Regions from separate parts of the Micrococcus sp. KRD128 genome, predicted to be linked through region 1. Evidence: riboswitches for the same ligand, from Rfam matches in the RefSeq annotation. Region 1 holds a riboswitch; the other holds the start of a gene.
What was found. A riboswitch is a leader RNA that binds a small molecule or an ion and turns the genes downstream of it on or off. The one in region 1 is predicted to bind S-adenosylmethionine.
Positions count from the first base shown of each region.

Region 1 (15,668 bases):
GCGGGCGAGGCGGTCCCCCGCCGCCAGCGGGGCGGGGCCGAGCCCGGACAGGGTGTCGGTCGAGCGGCTGCCGAGCACGGGCGGCACGTCGAGCCCGCCCCGGAGGCCCACGTACACGCGCAGGCCACCGACCGGTTCGTCCACCGTCAGCGTCTGGCCGTCCAGCACGACGAACGGGGTGCGGGCGGGCACCCGGCGCGTGGCGCCGTCGGCCGCGGTGATCGTCCCGCCGGCCTCGGCGCCGGCCAGGGCCATCACCTGGTGGCCGTGTGCGGTGAGGGTGAGGCCGCCCAGGACGGTCTCCAGCACCGCCTCGCGGGAGCGGTTGCCCACGAGCCGGTTCGCCTGACGCGCAGCGTCCCGGTCGGCCGCCCCGGACGCGACGACGCCGAGGTCGCCCAGGCCCGGGCGGCCCAGGTCCTGGACCAGGGTCAGGAGCCCCGGGTCCACGACGGTGACGCCGCGGCGGCCGGCGGCGGAGGGGAGGCCGGCCGCGGCGTCGGCGGGCGGGGTGGCGTCGACCGACGCGTCCGTGCCGGACGTGAGGGACGCCGTCGGGCGCACGGGGACGTAGCGGACACGGTCGCCGGGCTGCAGCAGGGCGGGCTGCTCGCGGCCGAGGTCCCACAGGGCCGCGGTGGTGTGCCCGAGCAGCTGCCAGCCGCCGGGCGAGGTGCGCGGGTAGACGGCGGAGAAGGCCCCGGCGACGGCGACGGCGCCCGCGGGGACGGCCGTGCGGGGCGAGCTGCGGCGGGGCGCCTCGAACGGGGCCGCCTCGGAGGCGCAGTACATGAACCCCGGCGCGAAGCCGCCGAACGCGGCGAACCAGTCGGCCTCGCTGTGGGCCCGGATGACGCCGTCGACGCCGAGCCCGGTGAGCCGGCCGACCTCGGCGAGGTCCTCACCGTCGTAGACCACGGGGATCTCGACGATCCGGCCCCCCATCAGCTCACCGGCGTCCGGGGTGAGGGTGCTGACCCGCGGTGCGGCGTGCTCGGCGGCGGCCTGCGAGGTGAAGGTCACCAGGACGGTCGCGGCGGCGGCCATGACCTGACGCTGGCCGCGCTCCGGGTGGGCCGTGAGGTGGGCGTGGACGGCCATGACGTCCTCGAGCGAGGCGCACTCGACGAGGAAGCCCTGCGTGCCGACCCAGCGGATCGGGCGCGCCGGCGGTGTGGCGGCGGGGTGACGTGGGGCGCTCATGCGAAGGCCTTGATGGACACGCCCGCGCCCTCGAGCGCGCGGCGCACGGCCGCGGCCATGGCCACGGCGCCGGGCGTGTCGCCGTGCAGGCAGATGCTCTCGGCGTCGACGCGCACGTCCGTGCCGTCCATCGCTGCGACGACGCCCTCGGTGGCCAGGCGCACCATGCGGGCGGCGACGGCGTCCTCGTCGTGGAGGACCGCGCCGGGCTCACGGCGGGAGACCAGCGTGCCGTCCGGGTTGTAGCCGCGGTCCGCGAAGGCCTCGGCGACGCCGCGCAGCCCCGCGGCGGCTGCCTTGTCCAGGGCGACGGAGCCGGGCAGGAGCAGCAGCGGGAGGTCGGAGCCGAACGCCTTGACGCCGTCGACGACGGCCTGGGCGTGCGCCTCGTGACGGACGATCGTGTTGTAGAGGGCGCCGTGCGGCTTCACGTAGCGGACCTGGCCGCCGGCCGCGCGGGCGAGCGCGTCGAGGGCGCCGATCTGGTAGAGGACGTCGTCGGCCAGCTCGGTGGGCGTGCAGTCCAGGAAGCGGCGGCCGAAGCCGGCGAGGTCGCGGTAGCCCACGTGCGCGCCGATCGTGACGCCGGCGGCGACCGCGTCACGGCAGGTCCGGGCGATCCCCGAGGGATCGCCCGCGTGGAAGCCGCACGCCACGTTGGCGGAGGAGACGGAGGGCATGATGGCGGCGTCGTCCCCCATCGTCCACGAGCCGAAGGACTCGCCGACGTCGGAGTTCAGGTCGATCTGCGGCGCGTGAGACACAGTGAAGTCCTCTCGGGTCGGGCCCGGCTGAGGTGCCGGTCACACAATCTTGAGGCATGAGGGGGGATTGTTCAACAATCCTCGGCGCGTCCTCGTGGCGCTCACCCGGTGCGCATACCAACGCGGGTTGAGTTATCGCGGGTGTTCAGCCGCGCCACCCGCGATAACTCAACCCGCGTTGCGGGCCGGGCCGAGCGACGTCAGCGCAGCGGCGTGTGCTCCGGGTCCACGCGCTCGCCCTCGCGCACGGGCCCGGGTGCGGTGCCGCCGCCCCACGGGTCCCCGCCGAACGCCTCGCGCCCGTGCTCGCTCAGCCAGCTCCCCAGCTCCGGGCCGGCGGGCACGATGCCCGTCGGGTTGATGTCCTCGTGGACCACGTAGTAGTGCTCCTTGATCTGCGCGAAGTCGATCGTGTCGCCGAAGCCCGGGGTCTGGAACAGGTCGCGCGCGTAGCCCCAGAGCGCCGGCATCTCGGTCAGCTTGTTCCGGTTGCACTTGAAGTGCCCGTGGTACACGGGGTCGAACCGCACCAGCGTGGTGAACAGCCGCACGTCGGCCTCGGTGATCCGCTCCCCCATCAGGAAGCGGCGCGTCGTCAGGCGCTCCTCGAGCCAGTCCATCGCGGTCCACAGCCGCTCGTACGCGGCGTCGTACGCCTCCTGCGAGCCCGCGAAGCCGCACCGGTACACGCCGTTGTTCACCTCGGTGAACACGCGCTCGATCACCTCGAACATCTCGTCCCGCTCCGGCCCGGCGTCGGGGATCAGCTGCGGGGCGCCGTCGCGGTGGAACGCGGCCCACTCCGTCGAGAGGTCGAGGGTGATCTGCGGGTAGTCGTTGGTCACGACGCCGCCCGTCGGCACGTCGACGATCGCCGGCACCGTGATGCCCCGCGGGTAGTCGGGGAACCGCGTGAAGTAGTTCTCCTGGAGCCGCTCGGTGCCGAGCACGGGGTCCTTCCCGCCCTCGTCGAGGTCGAAGGTCCAGGAGCGCTCGTCGTGGGTCGGCCCCGGGGTGCCCAGCGAGATCGCGTCCTCCAGGCCGAGCAGGCGCCGCACGATGATCGTCCGGTTCGCCCACGGGCACGCCCGCGCCGCCACGAGCCGGTAGCGGCCCGCCTCGACGGGCCACGCCTCGGCCCCGTCGGTGAGCCCGCCGCCCACGCGGCCGACCGTGGACGGCTCGGCCACGGGCAGGGCCCGCACGGCCTCCGGGTCCGCCACGATCCGGTCCGCTATGTAGTTCGTGTCCCGCGTGAACTCCGCCCCGGACTGCACGTAGTTGCCCGTGAGCCCCTCGCGCGTGTCGATGGTGCCGCGGTCCGCGGCCTGGCCGGTCTGCTGGTTCTCCATACACTCGAGCCTATGACGACGACCCCCGCCACGCCCGGCCCCACGCCCCGCTGGTGCGCTGCGTGACCGCCCAGAACCCCTCCCCGATGACCCTCGCGGGCACCAACACGTACGTGGTCGCCGCACCGGACTCGGACGCGGCCGTCGTGGTGGACCCGGGCCCGGAGGACGACGTCGCCGCCCACCTCGAGCGCGTCCGCGCGGCGGCCGAAGGCCGCCGGATCGCGCTCATCCTGGTGACGCACCGGCACGCCGACCACACCGGCGGGGTGGACGCGTTCCACGCGGCCACGGGCGCGCCCGTGCGAGCCGCGGACCCGGACTGGTGCCGCGGCGGAGCCGCCGTCCTGACGCCGGACGAGCGGATCGACGTCGCCGGGACCCCGGTGCTGGCGTGGCACACCCCGGGCCACACCTCGGACTCCTACTCGTTCGCCGTCCCGGACGCGGGCGCGCACGGCGCGGTCATCACGGGCGACACCATCCTCGGCTCGGGCACCACCATGCTCGACCACCCGGACGGCACCCTCACCGACTACCTGGCCAGCCTGCGCCGCCTCGAGGCGGCGGGTCCGCTCACGGTGCTGCCCGCGCACGGGCCCGTGCCGGAGCCGCTGGACGTCGTCGCCCGCGACTACCGGCACCACCGCGAGGGCCGCCTGGAGCAGATCCGCGCCGCCCTGGCCGCGCTGCCCGAGACCGAGGCGGCGACGATCACGCCCGAGGACCTGGCCCCCCGCATCTATCCCGGCCTCACAGGCACCGTGGCCCGCGTGGCCGTCCAGACGGTGGCCGCGCACCTGCGCCACCTGCGCGAGGGCTGAGCCCCTCCGCCGCGGGCCCGGCCCGCACTACGCTGGCCTCAGACCCGTCCCCTCGACCCCGCGGAGGCACCCCATGACCATCCTCGTCGGCTACGCCCCCTCGAAGGCCGCGGACGCCGCGCTGGACACCGCCCTGGACATCGCCCGCTCCACCGGCGAGCGCGTGGTGGTGGTCAATGCGGGCCCCGGCGGCGAGCACCGCACCAAGTCCCTCGTCACGGAGGAGCAGCAGCGCGGCGTGCAGGCCCGGTTGGACGCCTCCGGCGTGACGGCCGAGTTCCGCCAGTACGCGCGCGGCCGGTCCACGGTGGAGGAGATGAAGGACGTGGCCGCGGAGCTGGACCCGTCCATCGTGGTCATCGGCGTGCGCCGCCGCGGCGGCTTCGGCCGGTTCGTCATGGGATCGGTCTCGGACGAGCTGCTGCAGGAGATCGATCAGCCCGTGCTGTGCGTGAAGGAGTACCGGCAGTACGGGGACCACACGCCCGAGGCCGTGAGCCACGTCGCCGAGACGGACCCGGCCGCCCACGGCCTGCCCGCATCCGAGCCGATGGCCGAGCGGCGTCGGCTCACGCCCGTCGATCCCGAGGACCCGACGCTCGAGCGCTGAGCGCTCCCGCCGGGCCTCAGTCCTCGTCGTCCTGACGGCGGCGCGTGACGGCGTCGTCGAGGAGGCCGTCCACGTGGGAGCCGGCGCCGCTGCGCCGTCCGGCCTCGTCCGCCGCCGCGGCCTCCGCCGCCTGCTTGGCCTGCTGGGCGCGCCGCTCGGCGAACGCCTCCTCGCCCGGGCCGGCGAGTTCGCGGTTGCGCTGCACCGCCGTCATCGAGCCGGTGTACAGACCGGAGTGGTCGCCCACGCGGGTCAGCGGCGTGGTGAGGGTGTCCGGGCGCGGATCGGCGCCGTCGACGCGCGGCAGCGGCGCGGTGCGCGGACGCGGCTCGCGGGCCGCCACCCCGGAGCCGTCCGGGCCCGGCTCGCCCGTCCGGTCGCCATCGCGAGCCCCCGCGTCGGAGCCCTCGGAGGCGGGGGCGGCGTCGCCGTGGGCGGGGTGCCCGTCCTCCATGCGCTGCACCACGATGCCCTCGGGGTGCTCGTGGCGCAGGAAGGCCACGAGGTCCTCGCGCACGAGGCAGCGCAGGTCCCAGAGGTCGCCGGAGTTGCGGGCGGAGACCACGGCGCGGATGCGCACGACCCCGCCGGTCGCGTCGGTCACCTGCAGCGCGTGCTCGCGTCCGTCCCACAGGTCCGTGGACTCGAGCAGCTGGGTGAGTCGTGCGCGCAGCGCGTCCATGGGAACGCGCCAGTCCACGTCCAGCTCCACGACGCCGGAGACCTCGGAGCCCACCCGCGTCCAGTTCTCGAACGGCTGGGTGGTGAAGTGCGAGGACGGGTAGACCATGCGGCGACCGTCCCAGAGCTTGAGCACCACGTTGGACAGGGTGATCTCCTCGACGGTGCCGAACACGCCCTCCATGTCCACCACGTCGCCCACCCGGATCGCGTCCGTGAAGGCGAGCTGGAAGCCGGCGAACACGTTGGTCAGCGTGGACTGCACGGCCAGGCCGGCGATCACGGAGATCACACCGGCGGAGGCGAGCAGGCCGGCCCCGAGCGAGCGCACCTCGGGCACCCCCAGCAGGACCACGGCGACGGCCACCACCACGATCACCGCGTTGAGGATGCGCCGGATCAGGATGGTCTGCGTGCGGATGCGTCGCTCGCGGCGGTGCTCGACGCCGGTCTCCTGGTAGCGGCCGAGGATCCCCGCCTCGATCACGCCGACCAGGCGCCACGCGGCCCACGCGCCTGCGGCGGCCACGGCGATGAGCATCAGGAACGACGCCGGCCGGTACCAGGTCTGCTCCTCGGCCATGACCCCGAGCCAGATCCGGGAGGCCAGCAGGCCGGCGGCGACGGCGGCCGGCAGGCTCAGCCGCGCGGCGCCGTGCTGGAACGCGGGGCGGCGCACGAGCACGACGCGCGCCACCTGCAGGGCCAGGTACACGACCGCCGCGCCGATCGCGAACGCCATCAGCACGGTCAGCAGCGTCCCCCATTCCACGCCGAAGGCCCGTGTGGTGGCGGCCGCCCCGTCCTGGATGTCCCCCTCCACCCCGGACGGCACGGTCTCGCCCGCCAGGAGGCGGTCCAGGGCGGTGTCCAGCGCGGCGTCCGCGGCCTTCGAGGGGGCGTAGCCGACGAGGATGGTCATGGGGTGCCTCCGCGGGGTCGAGGGGAATTACTTTTTTTTTTTCAAGCAGAAGCCGGCATACGAGCTGTAGCTCCGTCTCGTGGGCTCGGAGATGTGTATAAGGGACAGGGGCAGGACGGGGAGGACCATGACGACAGTCTGACACCCGCCCCCGGACGCACCCCGGAGAAGAGCACAATGGAGCCTGACCGTCCGCGCGGTCCGGGCCCGGCCGTCGTCGCGCCCCGTCCCGCCGGCCCGCCGCCGCCCCTCTGGAGGAATCCGTGCTCTCCGTCACCGACCTGCGCCCACTCGACACCGCCACCGCGGACCTGTCCCGCATCATCCCGCGGGCGAACGTGGACGTGTCCTCCGTGGTGCCGGTGGTCGCCCCGATCATCGAGCGGGTCCGCCACGGCGGCGAGCAGACCCTGCTGGAGCTGGCCGAGCGGTTCGACGGTGTCCGTCCGCCGGCCCTGCGCGTGCCCGCGGAGGCGCTCGAGGCCGCCCTGGCCGGGCTCGACCCGCGGGTGCGCGCCGCCCTGGAGGAGTCGATCCGCCGAGCCCGGCTCGTGCACGCCGCCCAGCACCCCCAGGACTCCACGGTCGAGCTCGGCGAGGGCGCCGTCGTGGAGAACCACTGGATCCCCGTGGGCCGCGTGGGCCTGTACGTGCCCGGCGGCCGCGCCGTGTACCCCTCCTCGGTGGTGATGAACGTGGTGCCCGCGCAGGCGGCCGGCGTGGGGAGCCTCGCGGTGACCTCGCCCCCGCAGCGGGACCACGGCGGCCTGCCCCACCCCACCGTGCTCGCCGCGTGCGCGCTGCTCGGCGTGGACGAGGTCTACGCGGCCGGCGGCGCCCAGGCCGTCGCCATGCTGGCGCACGGCGTGAAGGACGACGACGGCGGGTGGCTCTGCGCGCCCGTCGACCTGGTGACGGGGCCCGGCAACGTGTACGTGGCCGCCGCCAAGCGCGCGCTGCAGGGCGTGATCGGCGTGGACGCCGAGGCCGGGCCCAGCGAGATCGCCGTGATCGCGGACGGCACCGCCCGCGCCGACTGGGTGGCCGCGGACCTGATCAGCCAGGCCGAGCACGACCCGCTGGCCGCCTCCGTGCTCATCACGGACTCCCAGGACCTGCTCCGGGACGTGCAGGCGGCGATCGAGGCGCAGGTGCCCGGGCAGCTCCACGAGGAGCAGCTGCGTGAGGCGCTCACCGGACCGCAGTCCGGCGTGCTGCTGGTGCGGGACATGGACCAGGCCGTGGAGGTCTCCGACCGGTACGCCACCGAGCACCTCGAGATCCAGACCCGCGACCCCGAGGCCCTCGTGGGGCGCCTCCGCAACGCCGGCGCCGTGTTCGTGGGCCCGCACGCCCCCGTGCCGCTGGGCGACTACTCGGCCGGGTCCAACCACGTGCTCCCCACCTCCGGGACGGCCCGTTTCTCATCGGGGCTGAACACCGTGACGTTCCTGCGCCTGCAGCAGCGCATCCGCTACACGGAGACCGGGCTCAAGGAGGTCGCGGACGGAATCGGCGTGCTGGCCGAGGACGAGCGCCTGCCCGCCCACGGCGCCGCGATCCGCGCCCGCTTCGCGTGAGGGAGCGGGAGTGAGCGGCGTCCGCATCGACGCGTGGCTGTGGGCCGTGCGGCTGTACAAGACCCGGTCGGCGGCCACGGCGGCCGTGCGCGCGGGCCACGTGCGCATCGACGGCGAGCCCGTGAAGGCGGCGACGCCCGTCGTCGTCGGGAACCGGGTGCGGGTGCGCCAGGACGGACGCGAGCGGATCCTGGAGGTCACGGGGCTGATCGCCAAGCGGGTGGGCGCCCCCGTGGCCCGGCAGCAGTACGTGGACCACTCCCCGCCGCCCGTGCCGCGTGAGCTGCTCGCGGTGCCCTACCGTGAGCGCGGCGCGGGCCGGCCCACCAAGCGGGACCGCCGGCAGCTGGACGCGCTGCGCGGCCGCGACCGACGCTGAGCGTCTCAGTCCTCCCCGATCCGAACGGCCCGGGCGGGCCACCGCCGGAGCCGACGGTGGGCCGACGCCCGCGCCGTCATCCGCCGTCGTGATGGTGGCCTCATGCGGAGGGGGCGGTCAGCACCATCCGGAACGGCTTGTCATTGTCCACCGTGACGGTGAACGTCATCGGCCCCGCCTCATCCACAGGGGGAGTCGCCGCCGACCAGCCGCCGCACAGCGCCTCCGATCCGGCCATCCAGGTCTTCGTTCCCCCGCCACCTCGTGAGGTCTGGATCGCCGTCTCACCGGTGGCAGCCGAAGGACACAGCACGATGACCCGAAGGACCGCACCCTGTTGGGCGTCCACGGTGATCTGCTGTGTGCCCGTCCCGACCGCCTCCTCCAGGACGGACTCCTTCTCCGGGTCGAGATAGTCCGCATCCGGATGCTGGCGCGTGTACTCGACCAACGTCATCCCGTCCTCCTCGAACAGCGCGGCGGGGAGTGCTTCTTCGCCGGCGGGTGACGACGCGGACGAACCGGTGGCGGAGGCCGACCCGGTTGCAGAGGCGGCCGCTGACGTCGGGGTGACGGAGGACGCCGCAGCGGTGGATGCATTCGCGGTGGAGGAGACGCCGCTCTGGGAAGCGGAGCATCCCGAGATGGCGGTACTGACGAGAGCGGCGGCGACCACGGCGGCCGACCATGCCGCACGCTTCGTCGTGATGTCCATCCGCATGATCTGATCCCTCTCGGAGAACCGACTGCGGGGCCGCGGGCCGCGGTCTCGAGCCCCCCCTCTCGAGTGGCTCGATCCTGGCCGGGGATGCCCGGTGTGTCAAGCGTCACATTGGAGGAGCTCGGATGACGCCGGGCGACCGCCGTGCTTTGACCGCCCCACGGACCCCTCCGTAGGCTGGTCCCCAGAATCACGAGTTCCCGTCATTCACGGCCCTGGCCGGCGGGACGGCAACCCTCTCACGCAGTAGTGGGGTGCTCCAGGTGATGATTCGGCCCCTCGGACACCCCGACGGGCAAGTACCGCGCCTCTGCGGATCCGGGCGATCCGCGTTCCCGCCGTCTGCGGAGCCGCGTCAGTCATCGGAAGAGGACGCGCGCCATGACCCTGACCCACGAACCCCACACCGCCGCGTGGGACACCGACCTGTCCCTCGGCAACCTCCGCTCCGGCCTCTCGGCCTTCCCCACCGGGGTCGTCGCGCTGGCGGGCCTCGCCGACGACACCCCCGAGGTGATGGTGTCCTCCTCCTTCGGCGTGGGCATCTCCTGGGAGCCGGCCCTCGTGTCCTTCTCCGCGCAGAACAGCTCTCGCACCTGGCCGCGCCTGCGCCGGGCCGGGGCGATCGGCGTCTCCCTGCTCGCAGCGGACCAGACGCCGCTGTGCCGTCAGCTGGCCTCCCGCGAGGGCGACCGCTTCGCCGGTCTCGACGTGCACCACAGCCCGCACGACGCCCTGCTGATCGGGGGCTCCTCGCTCTGGCTCGAGACGCGGGTGCACGCCGAGGTCCCGGCGGGCGACCACACGGTGGTGCTGCTGGAGGTGACGGCCTTCGCGGATCACACGGACGCCGCTCCCCCGGCCGCCCTGCACCGCAATCTCTTCCACGGCCTGCGCGCGCTCTGAGCGAACTCCAGGTGAACAATCGGGCCCCTGGTTCCCGGTCGGCGAGATCCGTGCAATGATGGAGCCTGAAGTTGATCAAGCTGTATCCCGCCATCTTCACTGCTCGTCAGCCCGGCATAGTCGGCGTCGATGAGTGTTGGGCAAGCGGTTCAGTCTCGCCGCTTCACCCGCGTCCCACATCCGGGCCGCGGTCCAACACCGCCACCGCACCGCGGGGGCGCATCGAAAGGACACCATCATGGCTGTCGGTACTGTCAAGTGGTTCAACGCTGAGAAGGGCTACGGCTTCATCGCCCCCGAGGACAACTCTGCGGACGTGTTCGTGCACTTCTCCGCCATCCAGGGCTCGGGCTTCAAGGAGCTCCAGGAGAACGACCGCGTCGAGTTCGAGACCCAGGACGGCCCCAAGGGCCTCCAGGCCGCCAACGTGACGAAGCTCTGATCTTCGCCTGACGCACGGCTACCGACGTCCCCGGTCCGCACGGACCGGGGGCGTCGTCGTGTGCGCTTCCGTGCGCCCCGCACACCCCCGCACTCCGCCGCACGCCCGTTCGACCGCGGCGCTGCGACATCACCGCAGGGCAGCACTGCGGTGATGTCGCTGAAGCGCGGTCCTCTGCGGTGGGTCTGATCCTGGCCCTGCGCGTCAGGCCGCGCCCCGCCGGCCCACGTGGCGACCCAGCAGCAGCACCACGCCCAGGGCGAGCAGATACCCGCCCGCGACGACGGCGAAGCCGGCCCGGTAGTCACCCGCGACGGCGGCCGCCGCGAACACGACCGTCATCACGGTGCCGAGCTGGCCCGAGGTGACGTCGAGCCGCTCCATCACGACCGTGGCGGAGGCGGAGACGCCGTAGTTGAACAGGGGCCCGGCGCCCATCGCCGCCAGCAGCACCCACAGCAGGGCCGCGGAGGGGCGGCGCGCGGCGGGGGCGGGAGGGGTCACGGCCCCAGGCTAGCCCGGGCGCCCGGGCCGCCCCGCCGAGACGACCGACGCCCTGCGACATCACCGCCGGTCAGAACGGCGGTGATGTCGCAGGGCGTCGGTCACATAGGGTCAGCCGGGCGGGGGCGGGTCAGCCGACGCGGCCCTCGCCGCGGGGCTCGCCCTCCACGCGGCCGGTGGTCCCCCGCTGGGTGACCTCCGCGCCGTCCTGGCGCTCGGGCCGCTCGCCGGCCTCCGCCGGCAGGCCCTCGTTCTCGTCGGTGGGCGTCTCGCCGGCGGTGGCGGCGGGTGCCGGGTCCTGCGGGGCCCCACGACGGCCGCCGTGCGGGGACAGCGACTCACCCTCACCCAGCGAGCTGACGCGCGGCATCGGCGACGTCGTCAGCGGCACGGACTCGGTCCGTCGGGCGTCGACGAGCGTGGAGCCCGTCCCGGAGATGGGGGAGCCCTGCACGGGGGCGCCGGCCGCCTCGCGGCCCGGGATCAGCAGCTCGGAGCGCCACTCGGGGTCGCGCTCGGTGAGGTAGTCCACGCGGGCGTGCTCGCCGAAGTGGTCCGCGTCCGCCTCCTCCCAGTCCATGGCCCAGCCGGCGGGCGGGTCGTTGAGCAGCTCGTCCGTGCGCAGCCAGTGGTAGATGGACGCGTACGAGCGGGTGCTCAGGTGGTCCACGCGGCGGCGCAGCATGCGGGTGTTCAGCTGGGACGGATGCGTCAGGCCCATGGACGCCATGATCTGCACGGCCTCGCGCACGGTCAGGCGGTGGTAGTTGAAGACGCGGTTGCCCTTGTCCTCCACGTCGAGGGCGCGCATCAGACGCGGGTCCTGCGTGGCCACCCCCACGGGGCACTCGTTCGTGTGGCACTTCTGCGCCTGGATGCACCCGGTGGCCATCATCATCGCGCGGGCGGACATGGTGAAGTCCGCGCCCTGGATCAGACGCTTGACGATGTCCGAACCGGTGGCGACCTTGCCGGCCGCGCCGAGCTTGATCATGTGGCGCAGGCCGGTGCCCACGAGCGCGTTGTGCACGAGCATGAGGCCCTCGGTCAGCGGGGTGCCCACGCGGTCCGAGTACTCGAGCGGGGCGGCGCCGGTGCCGCCCTCGGAGCCGTCCACGATGATGAAGTCGGGGGCGATCCGCTCCTCCCAGATGGCCTTGGTCATGGCCAGCACGTCCACGCGGGAGCCCACGCAGAACTTGATGCCGATCGGCTTGCCGTCCGAGAGCTCACGGAGCTGCTCGACGAACCTGACCATCTCGCGCGGGGTGCGGAACGCGGAGTGGGACGCCGGGGACAGGCAGTCCTTGTCCATCGGGATCTCGCGGGCCTCGGCGATCTCGGGGGAGATCTTCTCCTTGGGCAGCATGCCGCCCAGGCCGGGCTTCGCGCCCTGGGAGATCTTGATGGTGATGCCCTTGACCTCGGGCAGCAGCGCCTTCTCGGCGAACTTCTCCGGGCTGAAGGTGCCGTCCTCGTTGCGGCAGCCGAAGTAGCCGGAGCCGATCTCCCAGAACAGGTCCGCGCCGTTGCCGCGGTGGTACTTGGTGAGGCCGCCCTCGCCGGTCTCGTGGATGAACCCGCCCAGGCCGGCGCCCTTGTTCATGGCGATCACGGCGTTGGCGGAGAGGGAGCCGAAGGACATGGACGAGATGTTCATCAGCGAGATGTCCACGGGCCGGCGGCAGTCCGGGCCGCCGATCCGCACCGTGGGGGGCTCCTCCGGCGGGTTGACCGGGGCGGTGGAGTGCAACAGGAACTCGTAGCCGATCTCCGAGGTGTCCCGCTCGGTGCCGAACGCCTTGTGGCTGTCCAGTCCCTTCGCACGGGCGTAGACGATCGAGCGGGTGTCCCGGTCGAACGGCTTGCCGTCGAAGTTGCGCTCGATGAAGTACTGCTGGATCTCGGGGCGGATCGACTCCAGCAGGTACCGCATGTGGCCGAGCACGGGGTAGTTGCGGAGGATCGCGTGCCGCTTCTGGGTCATGTCCCACACGGCGAGCACGAGCAGCGCCACCAGGAGGACCGCCAGCACCCACCACGCGCCGCCGCCGATGGCGGCCACCAGCACGACGACGAGCGCGGCCAGCGAGAGGGTCGCGACGATCAGGAGTCTGTTGTTCACCCGACCATCGTGCCCTATATCACTCGAACGTTCATCCTCGCTGCACTGTGTCGAAGTCCCACGTGTGGGGCAGGGGCGTCCGGGCCGACGGCAGGGCCACGCTGCGCCGCCACTCGTGCAGCCACTCCGGCAGCGTCGGCTCCCCCGCGAGGTCGTGGCCGGCCGCCGCCGCGATCGCCCGGACCTCGTCGTTCTCTACGGGGCGGCCGTCCTTCTTGCGCAGGCGCGTGCAGATGTACGCGCGCACCGCGACGTCGCCGTCGACCACCACGCGCTGCTCGAACCACACCGCGCGCTCATCCAGGCCGATCATCCGCGTCTCCACGTCGAACCGCTGCCCCAGGGTCACCGAGCGGCGGAACGCGATCTGCTCGGCCTGCACCACGGGCGTCCAGCCGCGACGGCGGATCTCGTCCCACAGGCCGGTGCGGACCATCGCGTCGAAGCGGCCGAGGTCGAACAGCCCGAAGTACTGGCCGTTGTTGACGTGCAGGGCCATGTCCACGTCCGTGGGCAGGGCGCGCATCGGCAACGTCGTCGGCTCCCAGAGTCCGGCGCGCGGGCGGCGGCGGGCGCGGGCGACGACCCAGATCGTGCGGGGGATCAGATGCATCAGAGGTTCCTCCTCGGGGTCACAGGACCCCCTCGGTCAGATGGTCCGGCGTGCCGAACCGGTGGGCGGTCACGGACACGGCCTGTTCGTGCAGGAACGGCAGCAGCTCCACCTCGCCGGCGCTCACCACGGGGCCAGCGTAGACCGCCACGTCGGGGGTGTCGCCGAGCGCCGCGTGGAGCGCGCGCCGCGCCGCCTCGGCCGCCTCCCGGTCGCCGGCCCAGTCGGCGACGAGCCGGATCCGTGCGTCGCCGCCGCCCTCCGCTGCGGGCGGGACCAGGGCCAGCCGCCGGGCGCGGTCGTGGAACGCGGCGTCATCCTCGACGACGACGTCCACCGGCGCGGCCGTGCCGGCACCCTCCGTGCGGACGGACCGGACCAACTCCTCCACCCGGCCGCGCACGGCCTCGGCCGAGAGCCCGTCCGCGTCGGGCCCCTCCGCGGTGGGGGTCGGGCGCAGGCTCACGGTCATGGGCGCCCCGGCGCGCAGGCCGGCGGAGACGATGCGCAGCAGGTGGTCGGCGGGCCCCGAGTGCCGGCGCACGAGGACCGGGGTGGGGACGTGACGCAGCACGTTCCGCTCGGCCTCGAGCGCGGAGACGTCCGCGGCCACCCCGAACACGGTGGTCCACGCGTGGGTGTCGAGGGCGCGGGCGGTCTCGAGCCAGGACGCACCCGCGCCGTCGGCCTCGGCCCCGGGCCGTCCCTCTCCGCCGGCCCACGTGCGCGCGTCCTCCCAGTCCACGAGGCCGTGCAGGTAGTGCGGCCCACCGGCCTTCGTGGTGGGGCCGACGACGGAACGCTTCCAGCCGCCGAAGGGCTGGCGGCGCACGATGGCCCCGGTGATGCCGCGGTTCACGTAGAGGTTGCCGGCGCGCACGCCGCGCAGCCACACGTCGATCTCCTCCCGGTCCAGCGAGTGCAGCCCGGAGGTGAGGCCGTAGTCCACGGCGTTCACGATCCCGATGGCCTCCTCGAGCGTCTCGGCCGTCATCACGGCCAGCACGGGGCCGAAGTACTCGGTGAGGTGGGCGTCGGCGCCGGGACGCACGCCGGAGCGGATGCCCGGGCTCCACAGGCGACCCGTCTCGTCCAGGTGCCGCGGACGCAGGGCCCACCGCTCCCCCGGGCCGAGCTCGGTGAGCCCGCGGCGCAGCTTCTCGCCGGGGGCCTCGATCACGGGGCCCATCTCGGCGCGCGGGTCCGCGGGGTGCGCCACGTGCAGGGACGAGGCCGCGTCCAGCAGCTGCCGGTGGAAGCGCTCGGAGGTGGCCACGGACCCGACGAGCACCACGAGGGAGGACGCCGAGCACTTCTGGCCGGCGTGACCGAACGCGGACTGGACCACGTCCTTCGTGGCCAGGTCCAGGTCCGCGGACGGGGTCACGATCACGGCGTTCTTGCCGGAGGTCTCGGCGAGCAGGTGCAGGTCGGGGCGCATCCCCTTGAACAGCCGTGCGGTGTCCCAGCTGCCGGTGAGGATGAGCCGCTCGACGGCCGGATCGGTCACGAGCGCCGCGCCGACCTCCGTCTCGTCCTCGTCCGCCAGCGTCACCAGGCGCACGAGGTCCGCGGGGTCGTGCCCGGCGAGCGGGCCGCCGTCGTCGAACAGGCCCGAGTCCCGCAGCCCGGCCACGATCAGCTCCCACGCGACCGCGCCCGTCCGCTCGGACTGCGGGGCCGGCTTGAACACCACGGGCGAGCCGGCGCCGAGCGCGGCGAGGACGCCCCCGACCGGGATGGCCACGGGGAAGTTCCACGGCGGGATCACCAGGGTCAGGCGGACGGGCACGGCGCGAGCGCCCTCCACCGCGTCCAGGCCGCGGGCCAGGCGGGCGTAGTAGTGCGCGAAGTCCACGGCCTCGGAGACCTCGGGGTCGCCCTGGTCCAGGGTCTTGCCGGTCTCGGCGGCGGCCACCTCCAGCAGGCGGGCCCGGCCGGCGTGCAGGGCCCGTCCGACGGCGTCCAGCGCGTCGGCGCGCTCGTGGCCGGTGAGCGCGCCCCAGCGGGCGCCGGGGTCGGCGGTGGCGGCGATGGCGGCG
Region 1 covers NZ_JABFAX010000001.1:147,239-162,906, forward strand. Annotated here, with positions in the region: gene J1M44_RS00675 (5-oxoprolinase subunit B/C family protein) at 1-1,203, opposite strand, end outside; gene J1M44_RS00680 (5-oxoprolinase subunit PxpA) at 1,200-1,967, opposite strand; gene J1M44_RS00685 (glutathione S-transferase family protein) at 2,168-3,319, opposite strand; partial or broken gene J1M44_RS00690 (MBL fold metallo-hydrolase) at 3,332-4,143, shown strand; gene J1M44_RS00695 (universal stress protein) at 4,217-4,753, shown strand; gene J1M44_RS00700 (mechanosensitive ion channel family protein) at 4,770-6,356, opposite strand; gene hisD (histidinol dehydrogenase) at 6,620-7,936, shown strand; gene J1M44_RS00710 (RNA-binding S4 domain-containing protein) at 7,947-8,315, shown strand; gene J1M44_RS00715 (hypothetical protein) at 8,416-8,772, opposite strand; gene J1M44_RS00720 (hypothetical protein) at 8,753-9,043, shown strand; SAM riboswitch class IV at 9,225-9,344, shown strand; gene J1M44_RS00725 (flavin reductase family protein) at 9,418-9,942, shown strand; gene J1M44_RS00730 (cold-shock protein) at 10,181-10,384, shown strand; gene J1M44_RS11550 (hypothetical protein) at 10,589-10,888, opposite strand; gene J1M44_RS00740 (FMN-binding glutamate synthase family protein) at 11,019-13,013, opposite strand; gene J1M44_RS00745 (acyl-CoA thioesterase) at 13,045-13,626, opposite strand; gene J1M44_RS00750 (bifunctional proline dehydrogenase/L-glutamate gamma-semialdehyde dehydrogenase) at 13,646-15,668, opposite strand, start outside.

Region 2 (14,250 bases), on a different contig from region 1:
GGTGCGGGCGAAGTCGTCCGCGTCCGGGGCGACCACCTGGGTCTTGGCCCCCAGCCGGCGCAGGCCCGCGGAGTGCAGCACGCGGGCGCGGTCCCGCTCGAAGTCCGAGCGGTAGGAGGACTTGGGCGGCTCGGGCAGCCACCGCTCCCGGTCCCACGGCGTGTAGCCGGGGGTCTGCACGGCGCGGCCGGCATACGGGGGCCGGCCCTCGGGGCCGAACAGCACCGGCTGGTGGGCGGCGCCGGTCCAGGGCGACGACGGCGCGGCGGGCGTTCCGGCTGCGGGCACCGGCGTCGTGGGCTCAGCCACCGGAGACGTCCAGCTCGGCGGCCTGGATCATGGCCTGCTGCTCGGCATTGAGCTCGCGGGAGTCGAGCCAGCCGTCCGGCAGGTGCGGGCGCTTGGGGGCGCCGGAGCGGCCGCGCGGGCCCTCGGCGGCCTCGCCCGGGTAGGGCTGGTCGCGGTCCACGCGGGCGAGGATCTCGCGCATCGTGGCGAGGTCCGGGACGGTGGACAGGGCGGTGCGGATCTCGGAGCCCACGGGGTAGCCCTTGAAGTACCAGGCCACGTGCTTGCGGATGTCCCGCAGGGCCTTGAGCTCGTCGCCGCCGAAGGTGCCCACGAGCAGCTCGGCGTGGCGGTACAGCGTGTCCGCGACCATGCCGAGCGTCGGCTGGAACCGGTCCTGGCGGCCCTCGAACGCGGCCTGCAGGTCGCCGAACAGCCACGGCCGGCCCTGACAGCCGCGGCCGATCACGACGCCGTCCACGCCGGTCTGCTCGACCATCGCGATGGCGTCCTCCGCAGACCAGATGTCGCCGTTGCCGAGTACGGGGATGTCCGGCAGGGCCTCGCGCAGCCGGGCGATGTCGTCCCACACGGCGGTGCCCGAGTAGAACTGGCGCGTGGTGCGGCCGTGCAGGGCCACGGCGGCGACGCCGAGGTCGCGGGCCGTGCGGCCGGCGTCGAGGAAGGTCAGGTGGTCCTCATCGATGCCGCGACGCATCTTCACGGTCACCGGGATGTCCCTCTTCGCGGCCTCGGTGACGGCCGCCTTGACGATCGAGGCGAACAGCTCCGACTTCCACGGCAGGGCCGAGCCGCCGCCGCGCCGGGTCACCTTCGGCACGGGGCAGCCGAAGTTCATGTCGATGTGGTCGCAGCGGTCCTCCTCGACCAGCATCCGCACCGCCGCGCCGGTGGTGACCGGGTCCACGGAGTAGAGCTGGACGGAGCGGGGCACCTCGTCGGGGTCGTGCTGGATGATGCGCATCGACTCGGGCTTCCGCTCGACCAGCGCGCGGGCCGTGACCATCTCGTTGACGTAGAGGCCGCCACCGTACTCGCGGCACAGGCGGCGGAACGCGGTGTTGGTGATGCCGGCCATGGGGGCGAGCACCACGGGGACGTCGATGGTCAGCGGCCCCAGCCGCAGCGGGGGCAGGGCCAGGCGGTCCGTCGTCGGGGCGGGGTGGCGGGCCTCGTGGAGCTGATCGTCGTCGGTGATGCGTCGACCGGCGCCGGCGGACTTGGCGTAGTGCGCGGCGTGGAGGTCGGCGACGTCGTCGGCGTCGGTCACCGCCGCGGCGGGGAGGGTGTGGGAAGAAGTCATGTCGGACCCCATTCTTCCATTCCGCCCGGCACCCGCGTCACCGTGCCCCACCACGAGGCCCGCTGGGAGGCGATCGCAGAGGCACCCCGCCGGGACGGGCAGACCGTCCTCCCGGCGGGTCAGGCCTCCGACGCCGGCGCCGCGTCCCCGCCGTCGAGCACCGCCAGCAGGTCAGCACCGGCGAACATCTGAGCGGTCTGACGCGCCGAGGGGGTGCCCGCGTCCGGGTCCGCACCGGCCGCGAGCAGATGCCGCATCGAGGCGACATCCCGTTTGAACGTGGCGCAGGTCAGGGCGCGCTGGCCGCGATCGTTGGCGTGCTCGATCTCGGCGCCGGCCTCGATCAGCATCGCCACCGTGTCCGGGTGCTCGTGATAGGCGGCGAGGGTGAGGAAGGAGTCGCCCGCGTGGTTGCGCAGGCGCGTGCTCACCCCGGCGTCCAGGTACGCCTTCAGCTGGGCCGTGTCCCCGTCACGCGCCATGTCGAAGAGCCGGTTCGCCAGCTCGATGTCCTTCTCGCTCCACTGCTCACTCATGCCCGCCAGTATGGCGGACGCCGCGGCGATCGACCGCTCCGCAGCGACATCTCCGCGGGTCTGCCCGCAGGTGATGTCGCCGGCCGGCGGTCAGACGAGCACCGGGAACAGCCCCGCCCGCCCCGCGGTTGCACCCGGCATGACCCGCAAGCACCTCGGCTTCCTCAACTTCGGCCACTGGATCCACCGTCCCGGCGCCGAACCGGACGCGCGGCAGGCCCTCGACGACGTCGTCGCCATGGCCGTGGCCGCCGAGGACGCCGGGCTCGACGGCGCCTGGCTGCGCGTCCACCACTTCCAGCGGATGTTCTCCTCGCCGTTCCCGATCCTCGCCGCGATGGCCGCCCGCACCGAGCGGATCAGCCTCGGCACCGGCGTGATCGACCTGCGCTACGAGAACCCCCTGTACATGGCCGAGGCCGCGGCCACCACGGACCTCATCTCCGGCGGCCGGCTCGAGCTCGGCGTCTCCCGCGGCTCACCCGAGGCCGCCCTCGACGGCCAGGCGCAGTTCGGCTACACCCTCGCCGAGGGGCAGACCTGGGCCGACGTGACCCGCGAGCGCGGACGCCGCTTCCTCTCGGCCGTGCGCGGTGAGGGGATCGCGGCGCCGGACCTGACCTCCGGCTGGGCGCACAGCTCGCAGCCGCTGCGGATCGAGCCGCACTCCCCCGGGCTCGCGGACCGGATCTGGTGGGGGTCGGGGTCCACGCCGTCGGCGGTCGAGGCGGGGCGGGACGGCTACAACATGCTCTCCTCCACCCTGCTCCTGCAGGACGACGGCCGACCCTTCCACGTCCAGCAGGCCGACCAGATCGCCCGCTACCGGGAGGCCTTCGCCGCGGCCGGCCACGCCGGTCCGGGCCGCACGGCGGTCACGCGCTCCGCGTTCGTCATCCAGGACCGGGAGGACGAGCTGTACTTCGGTCGGGAGCGGGCCTCGCGCGACTCCTCCGGCATGCTCGAGGGCGGCGCCGCCCGCTCCGGCCCGACCTACGCCGGGTCCGCCGAGGAGGTCGCGGAGAAGCTCGCCGCCGACGACGCCGTCGCCGCCGCCGACTGGGTCCTGTTCGCCAACCCCAACCAGCTCGGGGTCGAGTACAACGCGAAGATCTTCGCCGGCTGGGCGGAGGTCTGGCGCCTGCTCGGCTGGGATGCATGAGCCAGGCCGCGCCGCACGTCCCAGCCGACGACGGCTTCGCCCGAGCCCGTCGCGCGCGCTGGGCCGTCACCGCCGCCTTCGCGACGAACGGCGCCCTGCTCGGCGCGCTCATCCCGCACTACCCGGAGGCGAAGGCCGCGTTCGGACTGGACCCGGCCGCCTTCGGCCTGCTCGTCATCGCGCTCGCCGTGGGCGGCACGCTCGCCGGGCCCCTGCCCGCGCCGATCCTGCGCCGGTTCGGCGCCCGCCGCGTCATGCTCGCCGGCAGCGTGGCCATCGCCCTGCTGACGACGGCGGCCGGTCTCGTCCTCGACATCGCCGGGGCGGGCGCGGGGGCCGGGCACGGTGCGGGCACGGCCGCGGGCTGGCCGCTGTGGGTCTTCGCGGGCCTCGTCCTGGCGTCGGGCGTGCTCGACGCCGTCGTGGACACCGCCCAGAACGCGCAGGGCCTGCAGGTGCAGACCCGGCTGGCCCGGCCCGTGCTCACGACCATGCACGCCGGCTGGAGCCTCGGAGCGGCCGCCGGCGCCGGGCTCGGCGCCGCGGTCATCACCGTGGGCGGCCCCGCGGCCCTGCACCTGGGGCTCAACGGCGCCGTGTGCGTCGCGGTGCTGCTGGGGGTCCGGCGCCTGTTCCTGACCGAGGACCCCGCGGATCCGGTGCCGACCGATGACGCGTCCGACGAGGCATCCGCGCGCCCGACGCCGGCCCGCAGCGGGGTGCTCCCGCCGCGTGCCGCCCTGGCCGCGCTCGTCCCCGCCGTGGTGATCGCGATGGCCGGCTTCGGCGTGGAGGAGTTCGGCAACGCGTGGGCCACCCTGTTCCTGATCACCGAGCGCGGCCTGGACCCGGCCGCGGCGGTGCTCGGCGCGTCGACCCTGCTGGGCGCGCAGTTCATCGGCCGCCTCGCGGGCGACCGCACCCTGGCCGCCCTGGGACGACGCGGGGCGTTGACGGCGGGGCTGGGCGCCGTCGTCGTGGGGCTGGGGCTGGCCCTGGCGCCGCTGCCCGAGTCGGTGGCCGTGCCTGCCGCGTTCGCGGGGCTGGCCCTGGCGGGGCTCGGCTGCGCCGTGGTGGTGCCCGTGGCCTATGCCCTCGGCGACGAGGCGCCCGGGCTCAAGCCGCAGACCGGGCTGGCGGTGACGAGCTGGTGCATGCGGCTGGCCGGGGTCGGGCTCAGCCCGGCGGTCGGGGCGCTGGCCGGCGCCGTCGGTCTGGCACCGGCGCTGACGGTGTTCCTGGGCCTGGCCGTCGTCGGGGCGGTGCTGGCCGCCCGGCTGCCCGCCACCCCGTAGGAACCGCTCAGTCGTCGTCGACCTCGCCGGCGAGGGCCCGGGCCGCCAGGTGCTCCTCGGTCGCGGCCTCCCAGATCTCCTTGGCGGCGGAGCCGTTGAGCAGCACGAGCAGCACGCCCACGATGATGTCCGCCCAGCCCGACGCCGTCAGCACGGTGATCCCGGACAGGGCGATCAGCACGGCGCCGGCCACGAGGTCGTTGCGCGCCGCGAGCCACGCCGCCCGGGTGAGGGAGCCGCCGTCGGTGCGGACGCGGGACAGCAGGGCCACGCACACGAGGTTCACGAGGATCGAGCCGACGGCCACCCCCAGCAGCACGCCCGCGGCCGGCGGCTCGGGGTCCCCGACCTTCGTGGCCGCCATGACGAGCGCCGCCACGGCCGGCAGCACGATGACCCCGGCCATGACCTTGCCGATGACCGCCTGCCGGGCCGCCGTCCACCCCAGCGCCACGAAGATCAGCAGGTTGACGGCGAAGTCCTCGAAGAAGTCGACGGAGTCCGCCACGAGGGCCACCGAGCCGATCCCCAGGGCCAGGATGATCTCGACCACCAGGTAGGCGCCGTTGAGCAGGGCCACCGCGAGGACGGTGCCCCGCAGGGCGCGGGCGCGCCGGCGGTCCGCTGCGGCCGCCCGGTTCACGCGCCCGGCGCGTCGTCCACGAACACGTACGTGTCCACCAGGGTCCGCGCCGCGTTGCCGCCGATGAGCCCGTCCACGATCCGTTCCAGCGGGGCCATCGCCTCGTCCACCTCGATCTGCACGGGGTACTGGGCCACGAGCAGGGCGAGCAGGTCGGCCACGGCCTGCAGCGCGTCCTCCTCCCCCAGCTCCGGGTCCCAGCCCACGAGCACATCGGCCGGCGCGTCCTGGCGCTCCGGCGTGTAGGACACCGCGAACGCGCGGATGCGCCCGCCCTCGGCCTTCGGCGCGTCGCGGAGCACGACGGCGCCCGCGGCCCCGGTGGCCGGGCCCAGCAGCAGCTGCTGGGCGGCCCCGACACTCAGGGTCGACGGGTCCCACGCGTGCACGGCGTCGTAGAACGCGGTGACCGCCTGCGTCAGCTCGACGGAGCCGGTCGAGGCCTCCTCGAGGACCACGCCGTCCGGGTGCTCCTCCCCGCGCACGTCCGGCAGGCCGATGGCCCCCGGGGCGATCGCGACGCGGCGGGAGCGCTGCACGGGCGTGAAGCCCTCGGCCACGAGGAACGCCTCGGTGCCGGCGGCCAGGGCGGCGGTCTGGGACCGCACGGCGTCCGTGTCCACGGGCGGGCGGCCCGTGGCACCGTCGGCCTCGGTCTGCGGGTCGGCGCCGGCCACGCCGGGCACCAGGGCGTCCCTGGCGAACCGGGCCTTCAGGGCCGTCGTCGGGATGGCGCCGGCGGCGTGCGCCTGTACGGCGAGCCCCCGCAGGGCCGCCACGAGCGCCCGGCCGATGCCCCGGCGCCGCTCGGCGGCCGCGGTCTCGACGTACAGCCACAGCCGCCGCGGGTGCACGGACGAGGCGTAGACGACGCCGGCCGCCACCGGCACACCGGCGGCCTCGGCCACGAGCGCGCGGCGCCAGGGCCGTTCCGCGTCCTCGGCGAGCATCGCCCGGTCCTGGTGCTGCTGCGCGTTGGCTGGGTCACCCCACACCTCGAGCAGGGCCAGGTCGTCCCCGGGCCGCCAGGGACGCAGCACGATCTTCCCGCCGGCGACCGCGGCGGAGTCGAACAGCGCGCCGCCGTCGTCGTGCCCCGCAGCCCCGACCGTTCCCGTCACGTCCCCGCTCACTTGACCAGGCGCTCCAGCAGGTAGGACTTCACCTGGGACAGCGCCACGCGCTCCTGGGCCATGGTGTCCCGCTCGCGGATGGTCACGGCCTGGTCCTCGAGGGTGTCGAAGTCCACGGTGATGCAGAACGGGGTGCCGATCTCGTCCTGGCGGCGGTAGCGACGGCCGATCGCGCCGGAGTCGTCCGTCTCGATGTTCCAGAGGGTGCGCAGCTCCGCCGCGAGGGACTGGGTGGCCGGCTGCAGCTCGGGCTTCTTCGACAGCGGGAGCACGGCGGCCTTGACCGGGGCCAGGCGCGGGTCCAGCTTGAGCACGGTGCGCACGTCCACGCCGCCCTTGGCGTTCGGGGCCTCGTCCTCGGCGTAGGCGTCCACGAGGAACGCCATCATGGCGCGGGTCAGGCCGAAGGACGGCTCGATCACGTACGGGGTGTAGTGCTCGTTGTTGGCCTGGTCGAAGTACTGCATCTTCGTGCCCGAGTGCGCGGTGTGCCGGCCGAGGTCGTAGTCGGTGCGGTTCGCGATGCCCATCAGCTCGCCCCAGCCGTCGCCGCCGGTGAAGCCGAAGTCGTACTCGAGGTCGATCGTGGCGTCCGAGTAGTGGGCCCGCTCGTCCGCGGGGACGTCGAACTTCCGCAGGTTCGCGGGGTCGATGCCGAGGTCGATGAACCAGTCCCAGCAGTCCTCGACCCAGCGGTCGAAGTGCTGGCCCGCCTCGGCCGGCGGCACGAAGTACTCGATCTCCATCTGCTCGAACTCGCGGGTGCGGAAGATGAAGTTGCCCGGGGTGATCTCGTTGCGGAACGCCTTGCCGATCTGGCCGATGCCGAACGGCGGCTTCTTCCGGGCCGCGCCCAGCACGTTGAGGAAGTTCACGAAGATGCCCTGCGCCGTCTCCGGGCGCATGTAGTGCAGGCCCTCCTCGTTGTCCACGGGGCCGAGGTAGGTCTTGACCAGGCCCGAGAACAGCTGCGGCTCGGTCCAGGCGCCCTGGGTTCCGCAGTCCGGGCACACGATCTCGGCCATGCCCTCGGCCGGCCGGCCCTTCTTGGCCTCGAACGCCTCGAGCAGGTGGTCCTGGCGGTGCCGCCTGTGGCACTGGGTGCACTCCACGAGCGGGTCGGTGAAGGTCTCGACGTGGCCGGAGGCCTCCCACACGGCGCGCGGCAGGATGATGGAGGAGTCCAGGCCCACCATGTCCTCACGGGAGCGCACGAAGGTCTTCCACCACTCGGCCTTGATGTTCTCCTTCAGCTCCACACCCAGGGGCCCGTAGTCCCACGCGGAGCGCGAACCGCCGTAGATCTCACCGGCCTGGAACACGAAGCCTCGGCGCTTGGCGAGGTTGATGACGTTGTCCAGCGGGGACTTGGCAGCCATGGGGGCATCACTTCCGTACTCATCGGCGGGGCGGGAGGGGATCACGACGACGACGGCACCCGGCCGCCTTCGACGCGGCGGGCCCGTTCCGGCGCGGCGCGCCGGTCGATCCCGTCCAGCCTACCGGCCATGATGGACACCATGACCGAGACGAACGCACCCGACGCCCAGCCCCTGCCCATCCGTGACGAGTCCATCCGCCTCGGCCAGGCGCTCAAGCTCGCCTCCCTCGTGGAGGACGGCGCCATGGCCCGCGACGTCGTCACCGACGGTCTCGTCACCGTCAACGGCGCGGTCGAGACGCGTCGCGGAGCCCAGCTGCACGACGGGGACGTCGTGGAGTTCAACGGCGAGGCGTTCGTGGTCCAGGCCGAGCAGGCCTGAGCCGACGCACCGGCGGGCGGCCGCGGCGCCGTCGTCGAACAGGCCCGGTGGGTCAGCCGCGGGGCGGCACCATGTGGACGAGGTACTCCTTCACGTGGCCCAGCTCCTGCTCGTTGATCGCGTGGCCGAGCCCGGCGTAGACGATCTTCATGAGGTCCACGTGGGCGGTCAGCCAGGCATGGGTCTCCTCGACCCGGGGCTCGGAGATGATCGGGTCCTCCTGGCCGCGGCCCCAGAAGACCTTCGGTCGGACGCGGGCGACGTCGTCGTCCCGGGTGAACAGCTCGCGCAGCCGCGGCTCGGTGAGCTCCGGGTCCACCACGAAGCCGGACAGCGCCACGGTGCACGCGTAGGCCTCCGGGTCCAGGCGCAGCAGCGACGTGGCCATCGCCATGCCCTGCGAGAAGCCGAGCAGGGAGACGGTGCGGAAGTCCCCGCGCACGGCCTGCACCCAGGCGTGCAGGGCCTCGACGGCCTCGCGGACCGGCTCGGCGGTGGAGCCCAGCTCGCCCGTGACCGGGTCCTGGGAGAGCGGGAACCAGGCGTGGGAGCCCGGCTGCAGGGGCAGGGGCGCGCGCACGGCGGCCACCGTCACGTGCTCGGGCAGGTGCGGGACGAGGCCGAACAGGTCGTCCTCGTTCGCGCCGTAGCCGTGCAGGACGACCAGCAGGTCCTCGGTGCGCTCGCCCTCGGGGCGGGACCAGCGGACGACGGGCTCGACGGCGGGGGTGGGGTTCGCGTTCACGCCCGCCAGCCTAGCGAGCGGCGCGGTCGGCCCCGCCCGGCGGTTGACCCCTCCCGCGCGGGGCGGGCAGAATCCTACCCGTGGGTAACCCATCTTCCTCCCAGCCTCCGCACGCCTCCGACGCGACCCCGGTCGACGATCCCGCCGCCCATCCGTGGCGCCGCTACGTCGCCATCGGGGACTCGTTCTCCGAGGGCATCGGCGACCCGGACCCGGACCGCCCCGGCTACCACCGCGGCTGGGCCGACCGCCTGGCCGAGGAACTCTCCCGCCTGACCCCGGCCGGTGAGGACCTGGCCTACGCCAACCTGGCGGTCCGCGGGAAGCTGCTGGACCAGATCGCCGAGGACCAGGTCGAGCCGGCGCTCGCCCTGCGGCCGGACCTCATCAGCGTCTGCGCGGGCGGCAACGACATCCTGCGCGGCGCGGACCCGGACGAGATCGCGGCCCGGCTGGACGCCGTCGTCGAGCGCCTGGCCTCCGACGGCGCCACCGTGCTGCTGTTCAACGCGACCGACGTGAAGGGCACGCCCGTCATCGGCCGCATCCGCGGCACCGTGGCGATCTACAACGAGAACGTGCGCACCATCGCCCTGCGGCACGACGCGCTGGTGCCGGACATGTGGTCGCTCAAGGACCTCGCCCGGCGGGAGATGTGGGCCGAGGACCGCCTGCACTTCTCCGCGCTCGGCCACCACACGATCGCCGCGATGGTGCTGGACACCCTCGGCGTGGAGCACGGCCTCGAGCACCTGCGCCTGGCCCCGCCGGCGCCGCGCACGTGGCGCGAGGCCCGCGCGTCGGACGCCGCGTGGGTGCGCACGCACCTGGCGCCGTGGGTGGTCCGCCGCCTCCGCGGCGTCTCCTCCGGCGACGGCGTCACGGCCAAGCGCCCCGTCCCCGAGCCGCTCTTCGGTGCGCCGATGCCGCAGGGCTCGGACCACACCGAGCCGCTGGACATCGTCGAGCCCTGAGCCCGGCCGGCGGGGGCCGGTGGCCGTTTCCCGAACGACAGTGCCGCGACACGCCGCCGTTTCCCGAACGAAAGTTCAGAGGGCGAGGGCGCGCTTCAGCGTGTCGGCCACCTGCCCGTATTCGGTGAGGAACCCGTCGTGGCCGATGGGCGAGGCGATCGTGTGCACCGGCGGCCGCGCGGGCAGCGCCGCCGCGAGCGCCTCGGACTCGGCCGGCAGGTAGAGCCGGTCCGAGTCGACGGCCGCCACGAACGCCCGGCCCCGGTAGTCCGCGAGCGCCGCCGCCACGCCGCCGCGCCCGCGCCCGACGTCGTGGCCCATGAGGGCCTCGGTGACCACGAGGTAGGAGTTCGCGTCGAACCGGTCGGCGAGCTTGGCCGCCTGGTGGTCCAGGTAGGACTCCACGGCGTAGCGCCCGCGCCCGCCCGGCACCCCGACGACGGTGCCGAACGGGTCCTCGACGCCCTGCGGTTCCCGGCCGAACCGCTGGCCGAGCTCGCCGGCCGTGCGGTAGGTGGTGTGGGCGATGCGCCGGGCGATGCCCAGGCCGGCCACGGGGCCGGGGCCGGGGTAGTAGTCGCCGCCCTGGAAGTCCGGGTCGAGGCGGATGGCCGCGGTCTGCGCCTGCCCCCACGCGATCTGGTCGGCGGAGGAGGCCGCGGTGGCGGCCAGCACACCCACCCCGGCGACGCGCGCGGGGTGGGTCGCGGCCCACTCGAGGGCGCGGGCCCCGCCCATCGATCCGCCGATCACGGCGTGCCAGGCGCCGATCCCGAGGTGGTCGGCCAGGCGCCGCTCGGCCTCGACCGCGTCCCGCAGCGTGAGGAACGGGAACCGGGAGCCCCAGGGCCGCCCGTCGGGGGCCGGCGTCGAGGGCCCGGTGGAGCCGTGGCAGCCGCCGATCATGGCGGGGGCGACCACGAACCACCGGTCCGTGTCCACGGCGCGGCCCGGGCCGACGAGGGCGTCCCACCAGCCCGGCGTCGGGTCCTGCTCGTGCGCGGCCACGTGCGCGTCGCCGGTGAGGGCGTGCAGCACGAGCACGGCGTTGGAGCCGTCGGCGGCGAGGGTGCCCCAGGTCTCGTAGGCCAGCTCGACGTCGGGCAGCAGCCCGCCGGTCTCGGTGCGCAGCTCGCCGACCCGCAGGCGGTGGCGGCCGCCGCGGGGCAGCGCGGTGCGCGACGGACGCGTGGCGACGGCGGTCATGCCTGATCCCCTGCGTCGTCGTCGCCGCGGCGGGCGGCGGCCGCGAAGCCGCGCTCAAGGTCGGCGAGGATGTCCTCGAGGTCCTCCACGCCGAGCGAGAGCCGCACCAGGCCGGGAGTGACGCCCGCGGCGCGCTGCTCGTCGTCGGTGAGCTGGGCGTGGGTGGTGGAGGCCGGGTGCACCACGAGGGAGCGGACGTCGCCGATGTTGGCCACGTGGTGGTGCAGGGTGAGCCCGTCCACGAACGCGGCCCCGGCCTCGCGGCCGCCCGCGATCTCGAAGGAGACGAACGCGCCCGCGCCCTTCGGCAGGTAGCGCTGGGCCCGCTCGTGCCACGGGCTGGACTCCAGGCCGGCGTAGACCACGTGCTCGACGTCGTCGCGACCCTCCAGCCAGCCCGCCACCGCGGCCGCGTTGGCCACCTGCCGCTCCATGCGCAGGGACAGGGTCTCCAGGCCGAGGTTCACCAGGAACGCGTTGAACGGGGAGATGGCCGAGCCGTAGTCGCGCAGCAGCTGCACGCGCGCCTTGAGGATGAAGGCCAGGTTGGCGCCGAACGGCGAGCCCACCCCGAGGTCCCGCGCGTAGACGAGGCCGTGGTAGGACTCGTCCGGCTCGTTGAAGCCGGGGAACCGCTCGGCGTGCTGCGCGTAGTCGAACGTGCCGGCGTCGACGATCACGCCCGCGATGGCCGCGGCGTGCCCGCCGAGGTACTTCGTGGCGGAGTGGGTGACGACGTCGGCGCCGTGCTCGATCGGCCGCAGCAGGTACGGGGTGGCCAGCGTGTTGTCCACGATCAGCGGCACGCCGGCCTCGTGGGCGGCGTCGGCGACGGCGCGCACGTCCAGGACGTCGCCGCGCGGGTTGCCGAGGGTCTCGCCGAAGAACGCCTTGGTGTTCGGCTTCACGGCGGCGCGCCAGGACTCGATGTCGTCCGGGTCGGTCACGAACGTCGTCTCGACGCCGACCTTGGCGAGGGTGTGCTTGAACAGGTTCTGCGTGCCGCCGTAGAGGCTGGCCGAGGCGACCACGTGGTCGCCGGCGCCGGCGAGGTTGAGGATCGCGAACGTCGTCGCCGCCTGACCGGAGGCCAGCAGCAGCGCGCCCACACCGCCCTCGAGCGCGGCGATCTTCTCCTCCACCGGGCCCTGCGTCGGGTTGCCGATGCGGGTGTAGAGCGGGTCGAGGTCCTTGAGCGCGAACCGGTCCGCGGCCACCTGGGCGGACGGGAAGTCGTACGAGGTGGTCTGGAAGATCGGCAGGGCGGTCGCACCGAAGGCGTGCTGGCCGACGGCGACGCCCGCGTGGACCTGCGCGGTGGAGAAGCCCCAGGCGTCGGGGGTCGGGGTGGGCTGGTCGGTCATGGCGGACCCTCCTGAAGGGATCAGGGGCCGGACCCGTCCGCCCCGCCCGCCGGCCGACGTGCCGATCCGGGGGCCGGCGTCGTCGAGGTGCCGGAGATGACCCGGCGCCGTCGAGAGGGGCCGTGGGATCGGCCCGCGCTTGCCGGCACCCGTTGTGGGGCCGGCCTGGTCGTCACCCGGGGCACCCCACCGCGGAAGGAGGGTTGCCGGTCAGCATGCCGGGGCCTGTTGCTGACTCTCGTGACCGTGTCTCCGAGTGTAGCCCGCCGCCCCGCCACGATTTCGTCACGCGTGTCACACGCGGATACGCTCTCCGCACGGGGGCACCCGACCCGTCAAGGGCTCGACGCCCCCCGACTCGCACCAGGTCAACCCCCGGGGCAGCCCGGGAACGGAGAGGAACAGCGCAGTGCACACCTGTCGCATGGACCACGTGTCCTACGCCGCCGGCCCCGAGGGCCTGGACGCCACGGTCGCCCGCATCGCCGAGACGCTGGGCATCGAGCGGATCAAGGGCGGTGTCCACCCACGTTTCGGCACCCAGAACGCGCTCTTCCCCATGACGGGGGGGCAGTATCTGGAGGTCGTCGAGGCCCTGGACCACCCGGCCTCCCTCAGCGCGCCGTTCGGCCAGCTCGTGCGCGCCCGCACCGAGCAGGGCGGCGGCTGGATGAGCTGGGCCGTGGCCACCCCGGACATCGGCCGGTTCGAGCGCCGCCTCGGCCGCGAGGCCGTCCCCGGCAACCGTCGCTTCCCGGACGGCCGCGAGCTGTCCTGGCGCCAGATCGGCATCAAGGGCACCCTCGCGGACCCGCAGCTGCCGTTCATCCTGCGCTGGGCCGACGGCCAGGAGGACATGCACCCCTCGCAGGCGGCCGAGCCGCAGGCCACCATCGAGCACCTGAACATCGCCGGCTCCCCCGAGCGCCTCGCCGAGTGGCTCGGCGACGACGAGGACGGCCAGGTCCAGGACGTGGACATCGAGTACGTCGCGCCCTCCGGCACCCCGGGCATCGTCTCGGTCACCTTCCGCACCCCGAAGGGTGAGATCACGCTCTGAGCGCGGGGGCGGGGCCGCTCAGCCGAGCAGCCCCGCCCGCGCCAGCAGCGGGTAGCCGACGAACCCGACGGCGTCCAGCAGCGCGTGCGCGATGACCAGCGGCATCACCCGGCGCACCCGCAGGAACACGAGCGCGAACACCACGCCCATCAGGGCGTTGCCCACGCCCGGCCCGATCCCCTGGTACAGGTGGTACGCCCCGCGCAGCAGCGCGAGGCCGAGCACCACGACGGCCGCGCGGGTCGGCAGGTACAGCCCCTCGGCGCTCACCCACGACGACGGCACGGCCGGCGCCGGATCGCGCGCCAGGCCCGCGGCGCGGAGCCGCTGCAGATACCCGAGCCGGTCGACGAGCCAGGCGCCCACGATGACCTCCTCCAGCAGTCCATGCCGCAGCGCGGAGAGCAGCAGGACCGGCACCTGGTACCAGCTCTCCCCGAGCGCCGAGCCGACGATCGCCGTCGTGATCCCCAGGGCCCGGCCGGCGGCGTAGACGCCGAGCGTGCCCAGCCCGATGGCCGCGAACAGGCCCAGGCCCCAGGCCAGGTCGCGGCCGGGGCGGCGCAGGTCGAGGCCGAGCACCCGGAACGGGTTCCGGCCGCGCAGGTGCATCAGGTGCAGCACGAGGGCCACCGGCACGAGCGCGAACCCGATGCCGAGCAGCTGATAGGTCAGGTCGAAGGCCCAGCGGTCGGCCAGAGCCGGGTTGAGGACGGTGGTCTGCTCCCCCAGCGGGGCCTGGGTGGCCTTGTCGATG
Region 2 covers NZ_JABFAX010000009.1:25,021-39,270, forward strand. Annotated here, with positions in the region: gene J1M44_RS04280 (deoxyguanosinetriphosphate triphosphohydrolase) at 1-309, opposite strand, end outside; gene dusB (tRNA dihydrouridine synthase DusB) at 302-1,612, opposite strand; gene J1M44_RS04290 (ankyrin repeat domain-containing protein) at 1,732-2,148, opposite strand; gene J1M44_RS04295 (LLM class flavin-dependent oxidoreductase) at 2,288-3,310, shown strand; gene J1M44_RS04300 (MFS transporter) at 3,307-4,605, shown strand; gene J1M44_RS04305 (cation transporter) at 4,613-5,248, opposite strand; gene J1M44_RS04310 (GNAT family N-acetyltransferase) at 5,245-6,369, opposite strand; gene J1M44_RS04315 (glycine--tRNA ligase) at 6,378-7,760, opposite strand; gene J1M44_RS04320 (RNA-binding S4 domain-containing protein) at 7,902-8,144, shown strand; gene J1M44_RS04325 (alpha/beta hydrolase) at 8,197-8,889, opposite strand; gene J1M44_RS04330 (SGNH/GDSL hydrolase family protein) at 8,970-9,863, shown strand; gene metX (homoserine O-acetyltransferase MetX) at 9,939-11,069, opposite strand; gene J1M44_RS04340 (O-acetylhomoserine aminocarboxypropyltransferase/cysteine synthase family protein) at 11,066-12,433, opposite strand; SAM riboswitch class IV at 12,564-12,679, opposite strand; gene J1M44_RS04345 (VOC family protein) at 12,858-13,493, shown strand; partial or broken gene J1M44_RS04350 (CPBP family intramembrane glutamic endopeptidase) at 13,512-14,250, opposite strand, start outside.
Region 2: it holds a riboswitch for S-adenosylmethionine, as region 1 does, so the genes downstream of both, J1M44_RS04340 (O-acetylhomoserine aminocarboxypropyltransferase/cysteine synthase family protein) here and J1M44_RS00725 (flavin reductase family protein) in region 1, are expected to answer to the same signal.